DNA from 4 places in the Alteromonas fortis genome. Region 2 is predicted to be linked to each of the others. Evidence: predicted binding sites of a transcription regulator. Region 2 holds the regulator's gene; each other region holds the start of a gene.

Region 1 (3,525 bases), 1.9 Mb from region 2:
AAAGCGACAATGTTAAGATTGGCGCTACACTAAACAAAAAAGAAGCGATATCCATAGATGCTGTTCCGGCTTCCGCGTTAACGGCAATAAAAAGTGTTGCTCCTAACTTTGCGATACAAGAAGTTGAGAAGGAATACAAACACGATAACGTATATCTTGATGTTGAAGGTGAAGACGCTAACGGCAATGAAATAGAATTCGATATGCTGCAAGATGGCGAACAGTGGAAAATTGTTGAAGTACAGCGGGATTTAACTATGGAAGATTTACCCTCCGCGGTAAAAACACTTATAAAGAAGCAGGAAAACTCTGATCAAATTAGACGTATCATTGAAAGTAAGCAATACGGTACTGATATTACGATTTACGAATTTTATCTTGTGGCAGAAAATGGCACTGAATCCCGTAAAGAAATCAAATCTGAAAATGATGAAGTTGTCTTATTGGATGAAGAGTGGAAACATTAGTTATGTCGATGTGCTAAACATTCTACCTTACTTAGGTTGGGCAAGAAAAAAGGGGCGAATGCCCCTTTTTGATTAATCCGGATAAAGAAACCTTTAATTCATTGCAGTTTCAGTAACTACACGTAGGTCGCTTTCAACATCTTTTACGTCAGAAGCATTTTTAGCAATTTCCACTGCTAGGTCACGCTCAGAGTCAGAATCAACTTCGCCAGTCAGTGTTACCACACCATTTTCTACGTCAACATCAATGTCAAAGCCTGAAATATCGGTGTCCATTAAAAGGCGAGTTTTAATTACTGTAGCAATTTTGGCGTCCGTCAATTCGCTTGTGCCTTCATCTACAGTGTCTTCCATATCGTCAGACATCTCTTTGTGCATATCGTTATCAGCAACAACGGTAAGCTTGTTGTCTACCGAAGTGACACCGTCGATGTTAGTTACCAACTCTTCAGCTAGTTTTTTATCGACAGAATTTTCAACCTTGCCTGTAAGAACGACGTTGCCGTCTTTCACGTCGGTGTTAATGTCGAATGAATCTAGATTGCCATTGAACAACAGCGTAGCTTCTGCTTTACCGTCAATCCATGCGTCTTTAGCACCTTTTTCCCACTTATTGTCTGTGTCCATATCACCAGCATAAGCAGCTGTAGTTAATGTAGTAGCAACAATCATAGAAATAATTGAACGTTTCATAACATTTCTCCTTTGTCGAAACTCACAACTACAGGTGCTAAAACCTTGCCAACATAATATCCTATTGTTTTATATGCATTAATTATTGACTTTCAATTATATCGGTCTTCTGAAGTTTGCAAACTTTGCCTGATTTCGAGAATTTTTTACTTAACACAAGCAAATTGTGTATGCCCCTTGGAAATTACGCTATTCATAAGTTGCCACTTAATGTTCCTATGGAAATAAAACAGTGGAAACAACATGGTGGAATTACCATTAAAAAGATACATAGAACTATGCACAGATACTGACGCTCAATAGAAAGGTAAGGTTAAACTTATTTTAGTAAACCGCCGTAATTATAACTATTGTTTTATCATCATTCACATAACCTTTACCAAGCCAACTAACTTTTTGGTTTAGGTAAGATGTGTTTTGTCAGTTTTATTCAAGGACCATTTAGACATGGATACTGCACTCACTGCTGCATCAGTCTTTTTTATCGCTGTAAGCTGGGCTCCGCTTCTACCTTCTTCACACTGGTTGGTAAGGGTGTGGGAGTTTCCACGACTTCAGATAGCAGCAATTATTTCTTTATTACTTATTGGGTATGCTTTTAAAGCAACGTATTACGCCCCGTTAAATAGCCTTTCGCTAATTTTGGTAGTAGGTTTAATTGTTAGCTTGATTTACCAGGTTGTTTGGATAATCCCCTACACTCCTCTTTACAAGCGTGAAGTACAACGCGTGGGTAATGAAGACACAAGTCGCAAACTAAGCGTGCTTTCCAGTAATGTATATATGCCAAATAATGATTTTCGCAAACTCATTGAGCATGTGCGCAATAAACACCCCGACTTTCTGGTTACTCTTGAATCTAATGAAAAGTGGCAAAAGGGCATTAGCGAAATAGAGTCAGAGTATCCTTACCGTAAATTTTGCCCTTTAGAAAATCTTTACGGCATGCATCTATACAGCAAGATCCCATTTGAAGAGGCTACACTGCGTTTTATGATAGAAGACGATGTTCCCTCTATGAGGGTAAAAATCAACCATCATGGACAGGACGTACTGCTTTATTTTCTTCATCCAAAACCGCCAAGCCCAACCGAAAATACCTATGCTAAACCTAGGGATATCGAGTTGACCGTAGTCGGAGAGGAAATTGCTAAAACAGAAGGTCCAATCATAGTCGCTGGCGATCTAAATGACGTCGCGTGGTCACCTACTACCAGGAAATTTAAGAAAATAAGCGGCCTATTAGACCCTAGGGAAGGTCGAGGCTTTTTTAATACGTTCCACGCAAAGTATCCATTAGTGAAGTGGCCGCTAGATCACGTTTTTCACTCTAAACACTTTAGTTTAGTAAACATTGAAAAGTTAGAGGGGGTGGGATCTGACCACTACCCTCTTTATACCGAACTTGCGTTAATGACCGACAAAGAATAATGCAATTCAAAGACGTTTAACGAGCCCCACGATGCTTTACACACCACATGAGGCTGTCGCAAGCCTCTTCACGCTTTTTGAAGTGTGCCAAACCAATTAAGCTATGCTCTCTTGGCCAAACAGCTTGGTTGAGAAGCTCTTTATCCTTTGCAAGAAGTTGCTCGTTATCTAGCATAATCTCAATGGCTTTTTTATTGGGCTTTATCAGCGCAGGCTTAGCGTCTTTAACCAAAGCTGAGCGTACACAAATATACTCTCGCTTTACAGGGTCGCGTACCACGCCGATATAATCATTGTCACAAATGATAGCAGGCCAGCCTTCCGTTATTCTACTTTGCCCGAACATGATAAGTGTAAAAGCAACAAGAACAAAAAGTGTTAGACCAATAAACTGCGCGCTTAAATCAGGTGCCACACTTACAATAACCCCAACAACAGCCGCAAAAAATATCCAACCGCCGAAGACTCTACGCATAGCGTTTGGTGAGATACCTGATATAACATCAACCAATTTTAGAGATTGCTTGTCATAGTTTCGAATAATTACAGACGATTGTGATTCCACAGCCTTTGTCCACCAAAGAAAAATACGAAATACAGAAATTAATACGTTACAAGTAAGGCTGAAGATTTACCTACACTCTGAATGAGTAAACACCAATTTTAAAAGACGAATTTTACTCGAAAGGAAACGTGTTAAGTAATAATTGTAGGAATATGCAAACTATTGAAATGTAATGTTTAACCTACTAGGTAAGCATATCAAAATTTATATCGGGGGCAAAGCTATTAAGTACTAAATACGCGGTGAGAAACGACATAACAAACATCGTACAACACCGCATTATAGGAAGGATTTAAAATTACCTTTGTGGTCGACGCTCTGGCATCGCAACAAGGGTTTCATCTTTTAGCGTGCACGTACCCTCAACGG
Region 2 (3,525 bases):
CTAAATATAAATCTGCGCGTTCAGCAATAGGAGCAAGGAGCGCAGATTCTGCTCTGATAGCTTCTGATAGAGACTTATTTAGTTTAGCTAAAGGATGAAGACGGCGAGTTTCGCTAAACCGCTTGACCAGTACGTCATCGCTTGCGTCAATGTACACTATAGTCATCGACCAAGAAGAAGGCAGATAATCTAGAATCTCTACCAAGTCATCTGGATTTTTGGGAAGATTCCTTACGTCGATACTTACTGCAACTTGGTCGTATTCATCAACAACAGTATGGGTGAGGGTGGGAAGCAAATTTACTGGGATATTATCAACACAGTAATAACCTAAGTCTTCCAAAGCGCGAAGTGCGACAGACTTACCAGACCCTGAACGACCACTGATTATGATCAGCTTCACCTAAACTCTCCCTTATATTCTGGTTTCATCACATACGCGTTGTTGAATAAAGCGCCTATCTATAATGTATAGGCTCTTATGGCTTAACTTAATGCAGAAATAATCTCGTCGCTGGTTGTTGCACGGCGTATTGTTTTAATTGTTTCTTTGTCACTGAGCTTACCTGCTACGGTAGCCAGTGTTTGAAGGTGTCCTTCGGTTTGCTCTTCGGGAACGAGTAGCGCAAAAAATATGTCTACGGGCTTTTCATCTAGGGCATCAAAGTTGATAGCTGGTGTGCTTGTTACAACAATTGCTATTACCTTCTCAAGGCCAGCCAGGCGACCGTGAGGCAGTGCTATGCCGTTGCCAATACCCGTGCTACCCATACGTTCTCGAGCCATTAAGCTATTTAAAACCGTTGCCTGGTCGATGTTATCATTTTGCTTGGCAGCGATATCAGCGATGATCTCAAGAATTCGCTTTTTACTATTACACTGAACCGCACACTCGGTGCGGTCCAGACTTACGATGGCTTGTATATCCATACTTAATTAACTACTAATGTTTTTTCAGTTTTTCCTTATGCTTGATTACCTGCCGGTCGAGTTTATCAACCATGCTGTCAATCGCCGCATACATGTCGGTATTTTCTGAGGATGCGAATACTTCAGCGCCACTTAAATGAACAGTCGCTTCGGCTTTTTGATTTAATTTTTCAACGTTCAGGATGACATGCACATTAGAAATGTGATCAAAGTGACGTTCAAGTTTGCTGAACTTCGTATCGACATAATTACGCAAAGAGTCGGTGATTTCGACATGATGACCAGTGAGGTTGATTTGCATATTTCGTCTTCCTTATATATTTAAGCCTAGTTAAATAAGGCTTTTGCGTTGGTTCGACGGTGGGATCGATAACGATTCCCGATATTTTGCTATTGTTCGCCGAGCGACTTTTATGCCTTGCTCTGCCAACAACGAAGCAATCTTGCTATCACTTAGCGGCTTGCTAGGATTTTCCGCAGCCACTAACTTCTTGATCAATGCACGAATCGCTGTAGATGAACATTCACCACCTGACTCAGTTGCTACGTGGCTTGAGAAGAAATACTTCAATTCGAAGATACCACGAGGCGTATGCATATACTTTTGCGTTGTCACACGGGAAATAGTCGATTCGTGCATATCTACCATTTCTGCGACATCATTTAGCACCATTGGTTTCATCATTTCCGGGCCGTGCTCAAAAAAGCCCATTTGCTGCTGCACAATACAATTTGCGACCTTCATTAAGGTATCGTTACGAGATTCAAGGCTCTTTATGAACCACTTGGCCTCTTGCATGTGTGAGCGGATGAATTGTGAATCGCTACTGTTCTTAGCACGGCGACTCATTGCTGCGTACTGTTGATTTACGCTTAATTTCGGCAGACTGTCGGGGTTCAGCTCAACCACCCAACGGCCATTTTTCTTGGTTACTGAGACATCAGGAATAACGTACTCAGGCTCTTTAGTAACTAAAGCACTACCTGGGCGAGGATTCAAGGTTTGAAGTAAACGCATTGCTTCGCGCAGCTGATCTTCTTTTAATCGGCTCTTACGCATTAGGGTGCGGTAGTCTTTACTGCTCAGTAAATCTGAATATTCCTCAATAAGCTGCTTCGCTTCAGAAAGCCACGGCGTGTCTTCTGAAAACTGGCGCAATTGCACCATAAGACATTCTTGAGGGGTACGAGAACCTGAACCAATGGGGTCGAACATTTGAATGCGCTTAAGTACACATTCTATTTCGTCCATTTCGATAGGCTCTTCAAGATCATCATCGTTGACCGCTTCTAAGATATCGTCAAGAGTAACGGTCAAATAACCTGATTCGTCAATCGAATCGATGATTGCAGTAGCAATGGCGCGGTCAGTATCCGAAAAATGAGTGAGGCGCATTTGCCAAAGCAAGTGCTCTTGGATGTCTTCAGTGGTTTCACCTTGAAAGATTTGTTCATCATCATTAGATGGACCAGGTGCAGGCGCAGAAGAAGCGGAATAATACTCATCCCAAGTGCTGTCGATAGGTAGCTCATCGGGAAGGTCATTCTTCTCCAGTGCATCTCCTGCTTCTAGCGTGTCGCTTGATGCAGAAGCTGTCGCTTCAGCAGCGCTATCGTCACTATCGACATTGTTCTTTTCTACTTGTGGCTCGTCGTTACCTTCTTCCACTTCTAAAAGCGGATTAGAGTCGAGCGCTTCTTGAATCTCTTGCTGAAGATCAAGCGTAGAAAGCTGCAGCAGCTTAATGGCCTGCTGCAGCTGAGGTGTCATGGTAAGTTGTTGGCTAAATTTTAGCTGTAAAGATGGTTTCATCTACGTCTTATTTAAATGCTCTAAATTAAATATACCAGAGCGAAACTGAAAAGTGACAATTCGGTTACACTAACTATAGCCTGAATTGTTCGCCTAGGTATACGTCCCTTACTTTTTGATTACTTAAAACCTGTTCCGCAGTTCCTTGCGCAATAAGCTCGCCATGACTCACAATGTACGCTTTTTCGCAAACATCCAATGTTTCGCGTACGTTATGGTCCGTGATAAGGATACCAATACCCCTATCTCGCAGATGCTGTATTATCTTCTTTATATCATTAACTGATATTGGATCAACACCGGCAAATGGTTCGTCTAACAAAATAAACTGTGGTTTTGCTGCCAGAGCTCGTGCAATCTCTACGCGACGCCGTTCTCCCCCTGACAAACTCATCCCCGTACTATTACGTATATGGTTGATATTAAATTCATCAAGTAGGGCATCTGCTTCTTCTTCTTGCTGTTGTGAATTTAAATCTTTACGGGTTTGCAAAATGGCCATGATATTTTCATGTACCGTAAGCTTTCTAAATATTGATGCCTCTTGCGGGAGGTAGCCTATACCGCGGCGTGCGCGCTCATGCATTGGCTGGTGAGTAAGCTCATTATCATCAATTTCGATCTTGCCTTTGTCTAAGTTGACCAAACCTACAATCATGTAAAAAGTAGTGGTCTTACCAGCTCCATTAGGGCCGAGAAGACCAACAATTTGACCGGTAGACACTGAAAGGCTTACGTCGCGAACAACCTGTCGCGATTTATACGATTTAGCAAGGTTTTTA
Region 3 (3,525 bases), 3.0 Mb from region 2:
TCGATCACCAGGCTCTACGCCATTGGCCAGTAAACCACAGGCCACACGTTCTACTTCATGCCAGTATTGCTGATAGGTCCAGTGAATACTCTGATGTTTTACGATGATCGCTGGGTTATCGCCATAATTGTCGACAACCTTTTTGAAGTATTGACCTATTGTGAGTGATGTAAGTTCAGCATCACTAGGACCGCTAAACTCACTTTTTTGAAGTGGAAATACAGTGTTTAACTGTGTATTTGATTCCATTATTCCTTGCCTCCATGCGCGTACGCATATGATTTAAATGTGATTTTGGATAATCGCCATCATGATTTTGAAATCGAAGTACACAATAGCGACCTTTGCGCTAATTACAGAATGCGCAATTGTGCAAACAAAATATTTAACCTTTATTAACAATATGGTTGCAAATGCGTTTTGTCGACAAGATGTTGGTCGTATACGGTGCTGTTCAACGAAAAATATTAGCGTTTCGTCGCAGACCATTTATTAGTGGGCGAACTGGTGAACTTAGTGGGGTTGTATTTTTTGAGGGAAAATAAAAAAGCCCCGCACTTTAAGCGGGGCTACATAGTTGGGAATACTATGAATTACTTAATTTAACTATTCTGATTCAATCTCTTCAAAATAGGTACGGTATTCCATACGAGTTATGTACGAATCTCCGTCTTCATCCATTGAGTCAAAGTCGCCTTCAACGTCGGCCATATCTAGTTCCTTCTTACTAATCTTACCATCGCTATCCATATCGATTTTAGTGAACTTAGTATTGGCCGTTGCAGACATCTCAGTGCGCAACTCTTTATTCTTTTCTGAAATCATTTCGTTATCAGCTTTAGAAAAAAGTGCTGGATTGCCTTCTTCAGTTAGTACAGCGTCTGTTGTACCTTCAGTTTTTACCTGCGTGATAACCTCGTCACTGAACATAGATGGTTTTTCGTCAACAAATGAATTAAATTCTGCGCGGCTAACCATACTGTCGCCGTCAGTATCCATTTTAGATACTAATTTGCTGTCGATAGTACCTGAGGATTCTGAACCGACTATGTAGCCATTACCATCTTGATCGAGCGCATTAAAGCTCTTAGAAATTTTTTCTTCATGATGCCCTGCGAATGCTGACGCAGAAAGTGTAGCTGCAACAACAGCACTAGTAATCATACTTAACTTTGTGATCTTCATAATCAAATTCCTTCTGTTTCTCTTTGCGAACACGGGCTATCAATTGCCCTAATCACTAAATTGAACGCATGTTGATTGAAGTTAATACTTCGCACAAACCTATTTAGCTACTCACAAATATCTTATTCACTTGTCGTGCCAACGAGCTAAGTTATTGAAAATATTTGTAATAGCTAAAGTTTGAAATAGATTCAGAGTGTAATGCTTTTGTTAATTTGTCACGAAGCCTGAAAGATCTTCATACAGATAAACATAATTAAAATAAGGAAAGTTGAGCGTTAGCTATGCGTTCAAAGCTAAGGGATATCATTGGCAATATACTATCAGCAATGGGTTTTATCTGTTTCTCTATATAGTGGTCATAGTCAAGCGGCGCAGAGATTGTTTCCAGCGTTTGTGGCCCTTGAACGGTAATTACATAGGCTATGGAAGTATTAGATTGGTAGCGAAGTGGTAAACCCTGTTCTTCAAATAATTTGTCGGCCCGTCTCGCCGCTTTAACGTGAGGGGGAAGAGATTTCACATACGAAGAAAGTGGCTTTCTGAGTCGCTTTTTATAGACCAACTCTTCATCCATCTTTCCCGCTTTTACTGCGTTTAGCGTTTTATTGATGTACTGCTTTACAGGTTCATTGGTAAAGACTCTTTTGTATAGTTCGTATTGGAAAACTTTAGCAAGTACTGTCCAATCCGAACGCACGTTCTCTAAACCTTTAAAGATAAGCTCACCGTCTTTCATCCCTGCGTAGCGTTTTTTACTACCTTCAGAAGAGCCACGAATTGTTGGCATAAAGAAGGTAGAAAAGTGAGATTCGAACTCAATCTCCAAATGGCAATCAATGTCGAACTGAAGCTTAAGTAACTCAGTCCATTTTTGGTTAATAATTTTGGCAAGCTCGCGACCTGTTTCAGAAGGTGTACCTAGTGCAGTATTTCCTTCAACATGCACAAAAGTTGAATCGGTATCACCGTAGATAACTGTATAGCCCAATTCTTCAATCCAACTCGCGGTGGTTTGCATGATCTCATGCCCCCGCAATGTAATTGAACTCGCAAGACGAGGATCGTAAAAAGGACAGCCTCCGCTACCAAGTACTCCATAGAAAGAGTTCATTAATATCTTAATCGCTTGAGAGCGTGGTGCGTCTTTCTGTTTTTTGGCTTCGTCGCGCTGAAGCCATAGGTTTTCAATGATAGAAGGCAAGAAATGTGATTCACGGCTAAATACTGCACCCTTGAAGCCTTCTATAGCGGTTGATGGAGACTTAAGCCCTTCCGCAAGCCCTAAAGGGTCGATTTTGAACGTTCGAATAATAGAAGGGTATAGGCTTTTAAAATCGAGTACTAAAACATCTTTGTACAAGCCAGGTTGGGAGCGCATGACATAACCGCCAGGACTAGCTAAACCGCCATTTTCAGGCCTCACTCCTGCGACATACGACTTGCGATGTAGCTTGGGCAAATAAACGTTTAAAAACGCCGCTACCGAGCCTCCCGGTCGGCTCATATCTAAGCCGGTAAGAATGCTGCGCAATGCCAGAAAATCAATAAACTGGGTTTTATCCTGAATGCGGTTTACTAGTTCGGTGTCTTTAAAGTTGTAGTTCGCGAGGGCAACAGGATCGCTATGATAAAGGTGTTTTATCGCTTCAAGTTTGTCTGCCGCTTGAATAAGCTTGTTTTCACCAAGCAGTTCTTCGGAAACATGGTCAAGGGAGAAGGACTCGAATTGATAGGTCATGGTTTTAAGTGCTTCAATACCATCAATCACGCATCGTCCAGGTACATCAACGAGTGTCTGATCTTCCCACTGTCTTACTGAAGCCTCTCGGCCATGGCGGCCAATAGCATAATTGAGCGAATTTGCCTTAGCACGGCGGCCCAACACAGCCATATCAAATTGCTTAACATTCCAACCCAAAATAATGTCTGGGTCGTAGGAGGTAAGGTGTGAAAAAAAGGCTTCTAGCAGTTCTTTCTCAGACCCAACCGTAATGAGCGTGTATGGACTGTCTTCTTGCTCCTGTAATGTCTGCCCAATAAAACTCGGTGGGCAAACAAGCAGCACTACACTTTTTTCTTCACCTGCGAGTGCGATGCTGAAAAGCTCTTCGTGTTCATTACACTCAATATCTATACTTAACGATGTAAAAGTAGTTCTGAAATGGCATGGCCTAATCTGCGCATTTTCTATAACAAGTTGTGACGCATCATCGACCACTTTTGGAGTAACGAATTCCACTGCGCCATACACAAAGCGCTCCATCAGATAGCGATCGGCCACCCGAATATCGGCTTCATACAATACAATACTTTGCTCTTGAGCGCGTTGACGAAGCT
Region 4 (3,525 bases), 280 kb from region 2:
CAATCTCAACAGCAGGCTTCAGCACAGTCTGCGCAAACAGCACAAGCGCCAAGACAAGATTCCGTTTCGCTGACGCAATCTGCTCAGCAGTTGAATCAAGTTCAGAAAAAAGGGACTGAGGCGCCAGTGAATCAGGAAAAAGTTGATCGTCTTAAAAAAGCGATCCAAAGTGGTGAGTACAAGGTTAACCCTGAAGTGCTTGCTAATAAAATCGCGAAACTAGAATCCCAAATATTTGGAACTAAATAATTTGGTGCTAAATAGTTTGGTGTTAAAAAATCAGCGAGAATTTATCAAACACGTTCAATGAGACAAGTATAGTGACAGAACAAGCAAGCCAGTTAACACAAGCATTATCTCGTCAAGTGGAGCAAATGACTTCACTTGCGTCACTGCTTGAAAAAGAGCTGCAGCTCATTAGCTCGCGTGACGCTGAATCTTTGATGAATTTGTTAGACGAAAAAACAGCCCTTCTGGGTTCTATTCAATCGCTGGATGCAAGCATTGAAGATGCTATCGACAACGAAAATGCGATGTCGGATGACGATGAAGCATTAATGGCTGACGCCAAGAAGCTTCTGGAAGATTGCAAATATCGAACACAGGTTAATCAAAAAGCCGTAGAGCAAGGACAGCTACGCCTCACACATTTGCGGAATTTGATGATGGAAGTTCGAGCAAAAGAATCACTCACTTATGACAAGAAAGGTAAGCCGAAAGGCGGAACTTTAGGCTCTGGAGTGAGTGCTTAGGCTTTTAAATAGTTTTGTATCGTCGCAGAGCATTAACCACGCAGTACATTCACCGCTCAGTGCATTGACTACATAGACAGCTAAGTTCACTCTATTATCACGTATTTTCTAGCATCCCACTGCAAAGTAATTAGCGCGAACCGCCTTTAACTTATTTCCTAGTAATACTTTACATCTTTCACTCGGCGCGGCTTAGCCGTCGACAAATAAATATCGTAGACTTGCTGCATATCTAAAGAAAGCTCCGTAACGTAGGTATCCTCACCCACGGGATAAGTCTTAACAACCTCGGCGCCTCTAATTACTCCCTCAACAGACGCGCGTAACGTTTCACTGTCAACTACAAGGCGTGATACAGACTGATTACCTTCTATTTTTTGACCGTATACCTGCTCGGTCAACTCGCGGTATGCATCTAATTTTGACGCTTTCATCGCCATTATTAGCTTCATACTGTCAGACTCGCCTTTTTGCGATGAAATCGGTGCGTAACCAATCGCCTTTAAAACAGGGTAAGTTTCAGGCTCAACGGTTTCCCATTCGACGTGTTTATCAATAATGCCACAACCACTCAAAGAGATTGCTAGGCCAAACATGGAAGACCGCAAAAGTAATCTCGAATTTTTTAGTCCACTCAACCACATAATTTAAAACCTCTTTGTGCATCAATGACGAGTTAGTGACGCCTAAATATTTACCTTTATAGCCTTTATAGGCTAATAACATTTCAACAAAGCGTTATGAATAACATCAGATTCCATAACGACAGTTTGCAGTCATATACCCTGGTACGAAGGAAGTAAGCAATATATGCGCCCGTTTGTTTTTAAAAATAACTTCCTCCTTTAATTGGCACTTTTTTCGCATAGTTCTCGCAAAGGTTACGACATTATTTAACCGCAATAACTAAACAACCGCAGAGGTGTCACGTGCGACAAGCAAGCAAAACAACGCTAATGGCATGTTTAAGTAGAGCGATGGCCGCTGTTTGCCTACTTGGCCTAATGGCTGGGCAAGCCCATGCCGTTTGGTATGAAGCCACAGGACAGGCTGTGGTAATGAACGGTAACAAGGAAGCAGCAAAACGCGCAGCGACACAGGATGCGCTCAAACAAGCGATGTTATTTGCTGGGGCGTCAGTGCAAAGTGTAGCCAAGCTCACTAATGGGCTTCTGAAAAACGAAGAAATGACGATCCGTTCGACAGGCGAAGTCGAGCAATTAGAGCTCGTGAGTGAAACTTATAACGGTGATGTAGTCACAGTTAGTGTACGTGCAGACATTTTTCCTAGAGGAGAAGTATGTTCAGCGCAGCGGGACGAAAAACACTTTGCCACTACTCACTTTAGGATAAGAAACAGAGCACAGCTGACCCAAGGAAATATTCCGCAATTTGATAAGGCGTTTACACAGCGATTAGCTAAGGCAATGCAAGAACAGACAGATAATCTGAGCCTTACTTACGTTGCTCCCCATACTGCAAAGTTTGATAGCCGTTATACCGACAAAAACGTACGTACTCTATCAGATCAAAGTAACACGCAATTTGTCATTATCGGGGTTATTGATGATTTAAGTGTTGCGCAAAAAGAAGTATCTGTATTTACACCTTGGCGAAGCGACACTTCATATCGTGCGTTCGCAATGTCTGTACAAGTTTATGACGGGATAAACGGCGGTCTTCTGTTCAGTTCCTCTTACGATACTAATGAGGAATGGGCGTTCGATAGGTTTGAAGACGTTGACGAATTTTCGTCAACCTTCTGGCAATCACGCTACGGCCAAGCAATTGATACGTTAATAAGTCAATTGATAGAAGATATTAAAGAAGCAACAGCTTGCCAACCTGTTACGGGGCGAGTGATCAGCATTGCGAACAATAAAATTTCGGTATCTCTTGGACGAGATAATGGCATATCTGAAAAAGATGAACTATACCTTTATCAAGCCAAGGAGGTGGTCGATAATCGAGGTAGAAGATATCTTCAATATACGCTCTACCCCGGTACATTTATTGTTGATAGTGCATATGGCAATTCGTCTGTGATAGTCAACGCTACGTCGGGAATTACTGCGAATATTCAGGAAAACGATTTTGTAGTTAAGAAGTAAATTAGCTTTCACTTTATCAAATGTAAGTCACTGACGTTGGGGGAACAGGGTTGGAATATCAACATACCCGTGTTATACCTATAACTACGTATAGTATCCAATACTTAAACTTCAGATAGAGACAAGTACTCTCTCTTATACTTTAGTATGACCTACATAATAAAAATATGACCCTTTCTCTGTTTGCGTCACACTGCTTAGCATTAGTAGCCTTGCTACTGGCTGGACAACAACTGAGGGATCACTATGTTATCGAGTTTCCAAAGCTCGAACAGGAAGTTAAAAATAATTTTGGCGCTGACAAAGCCTTACATGTCAGTGCGTTAGAAACTAAACTTCACGACCTTGAAAATAAGGCAGTTAAAGAGCAGCTTATCGGTGTAAACGCTTTCTTTGACGAGCATATCCAGTACGCAACCGACGATATCGTTTTCAAACAAAAAGACTATTGGGCCACGCCTTCTGAACTTTTTGGCCATTCTCGCGGAGATTGTGAGGATTATGCCATTGCAAAATACGTAGCTCTGCTACACTTAGGTATCGATAGTTCTAAACTTCGCCTAATTTATGTAAAAGCGAAAATTGGTAGAAGCCGAGTAACACAAGCACATATGGTACTAGGATACTATGATTCCCCTTCATCGGATCCTTTGGTGCTCGAC

The links. Region 2 encodes sigma-54, which starts transcription at its own class of promoters, with help from an activator protein. Its sites were predicted from a motif close to GTTGGCACGNNNNTNGNNT; they were not measured.
Region 1: a site for sigma-54 is predicted at 1,195-1,213, ahead of PCAR9_RS11760 (BON domain-containing protein). Genes of this name have one in related genera too.
Region 3: a site for sigma-54 is predicted at 1,310-1,328, ahead of PCAR9_RS16455 (EF-hand domain-containing protein). Genes of this name have one in related genera too.
Region 4: a site for sigma-54 is predicted at 1,601-1,619, ahead of PCAR9_RS04700 (flagellar assembly protein T N-terminal domain-containing protein). Genes of this name have one in related genera too.

Annotation. Positions count from the first base shown of each region.
Region 1 covers NZ_LR812090.1:2,709,216-2,712,740, forward strand. The annotation lists gene PCAR9_RS11760 (BON domain-containing protein) at 561-1,160, opposite strand; gene PCAR9_RS11765 (endonuclease/exonuclease/phosphatase family protein) at 1,608-2,591, shown strand; gene PCAR9_RS11770 (hypothetical protein) at 2,608-3,156, opposite strand; gene PCAR9_RS11775 (hypothetical protein) at 3,455-3,525, opposite strand, start outside.
Region 2 covers NZ_LR812090.1:810,048-813,572, forward strand. The annotation lists gene rapZ (RNase adapter RapZ) at 1-403, opposite strand, end outside; gene ptsN (PTS IIA-like nitrogen regulatory protein PtsN) at 487-930, opposite strand; gene hpf (ribosome hibernation promoting factor) at 944-1,231, opposite strand; gene PCAR9_RS03615 (RNA polymerase factor sigma-54) at 1,262-2,743, opposite strand; gene lptB (LPS export ABC transporter ATP-binding protein) at 2,817-3,525, opposite strand, start outside.
Region 3 covers NZ_LR812090.1:3,836,639-3,840,163, reverse strand. The annotation lists gene PCAR9_RS16460 (AMP-binding protein) at 1-249, opposite strand, end outside; gene PCAR9_RS16455 (EF-hand domain-containing protein) at 607-1,185, opposite strand; gene PCAR9_RS16450 (DNA polymerase II) at 1,442-3,525, opposite strand, start outside.
Region 4 covers NZ_LR812090.1:1,088,893-1,092,417, reverse strand. The annotation lists gene flgM (flagellar biosynthesis anti-sigma factor FlgM) at 1-249, shown strand, start outside; gene flgN (flagellar export chaperone FlgN) at 321-752, shown strand; gene PCAR9_RS04705 (LPP20 family lipoprotein) at 911-1,348, opposite strand; gene PCAR9_RS04700 (flagellar assembly protein T N-terminal domain-containing protein) at 1,682-2,863, shown strand; gene PCAR9_RS04695 (transglutaminase-like cysteine peptidase) at 3,031-3,525, shown strand, end outside.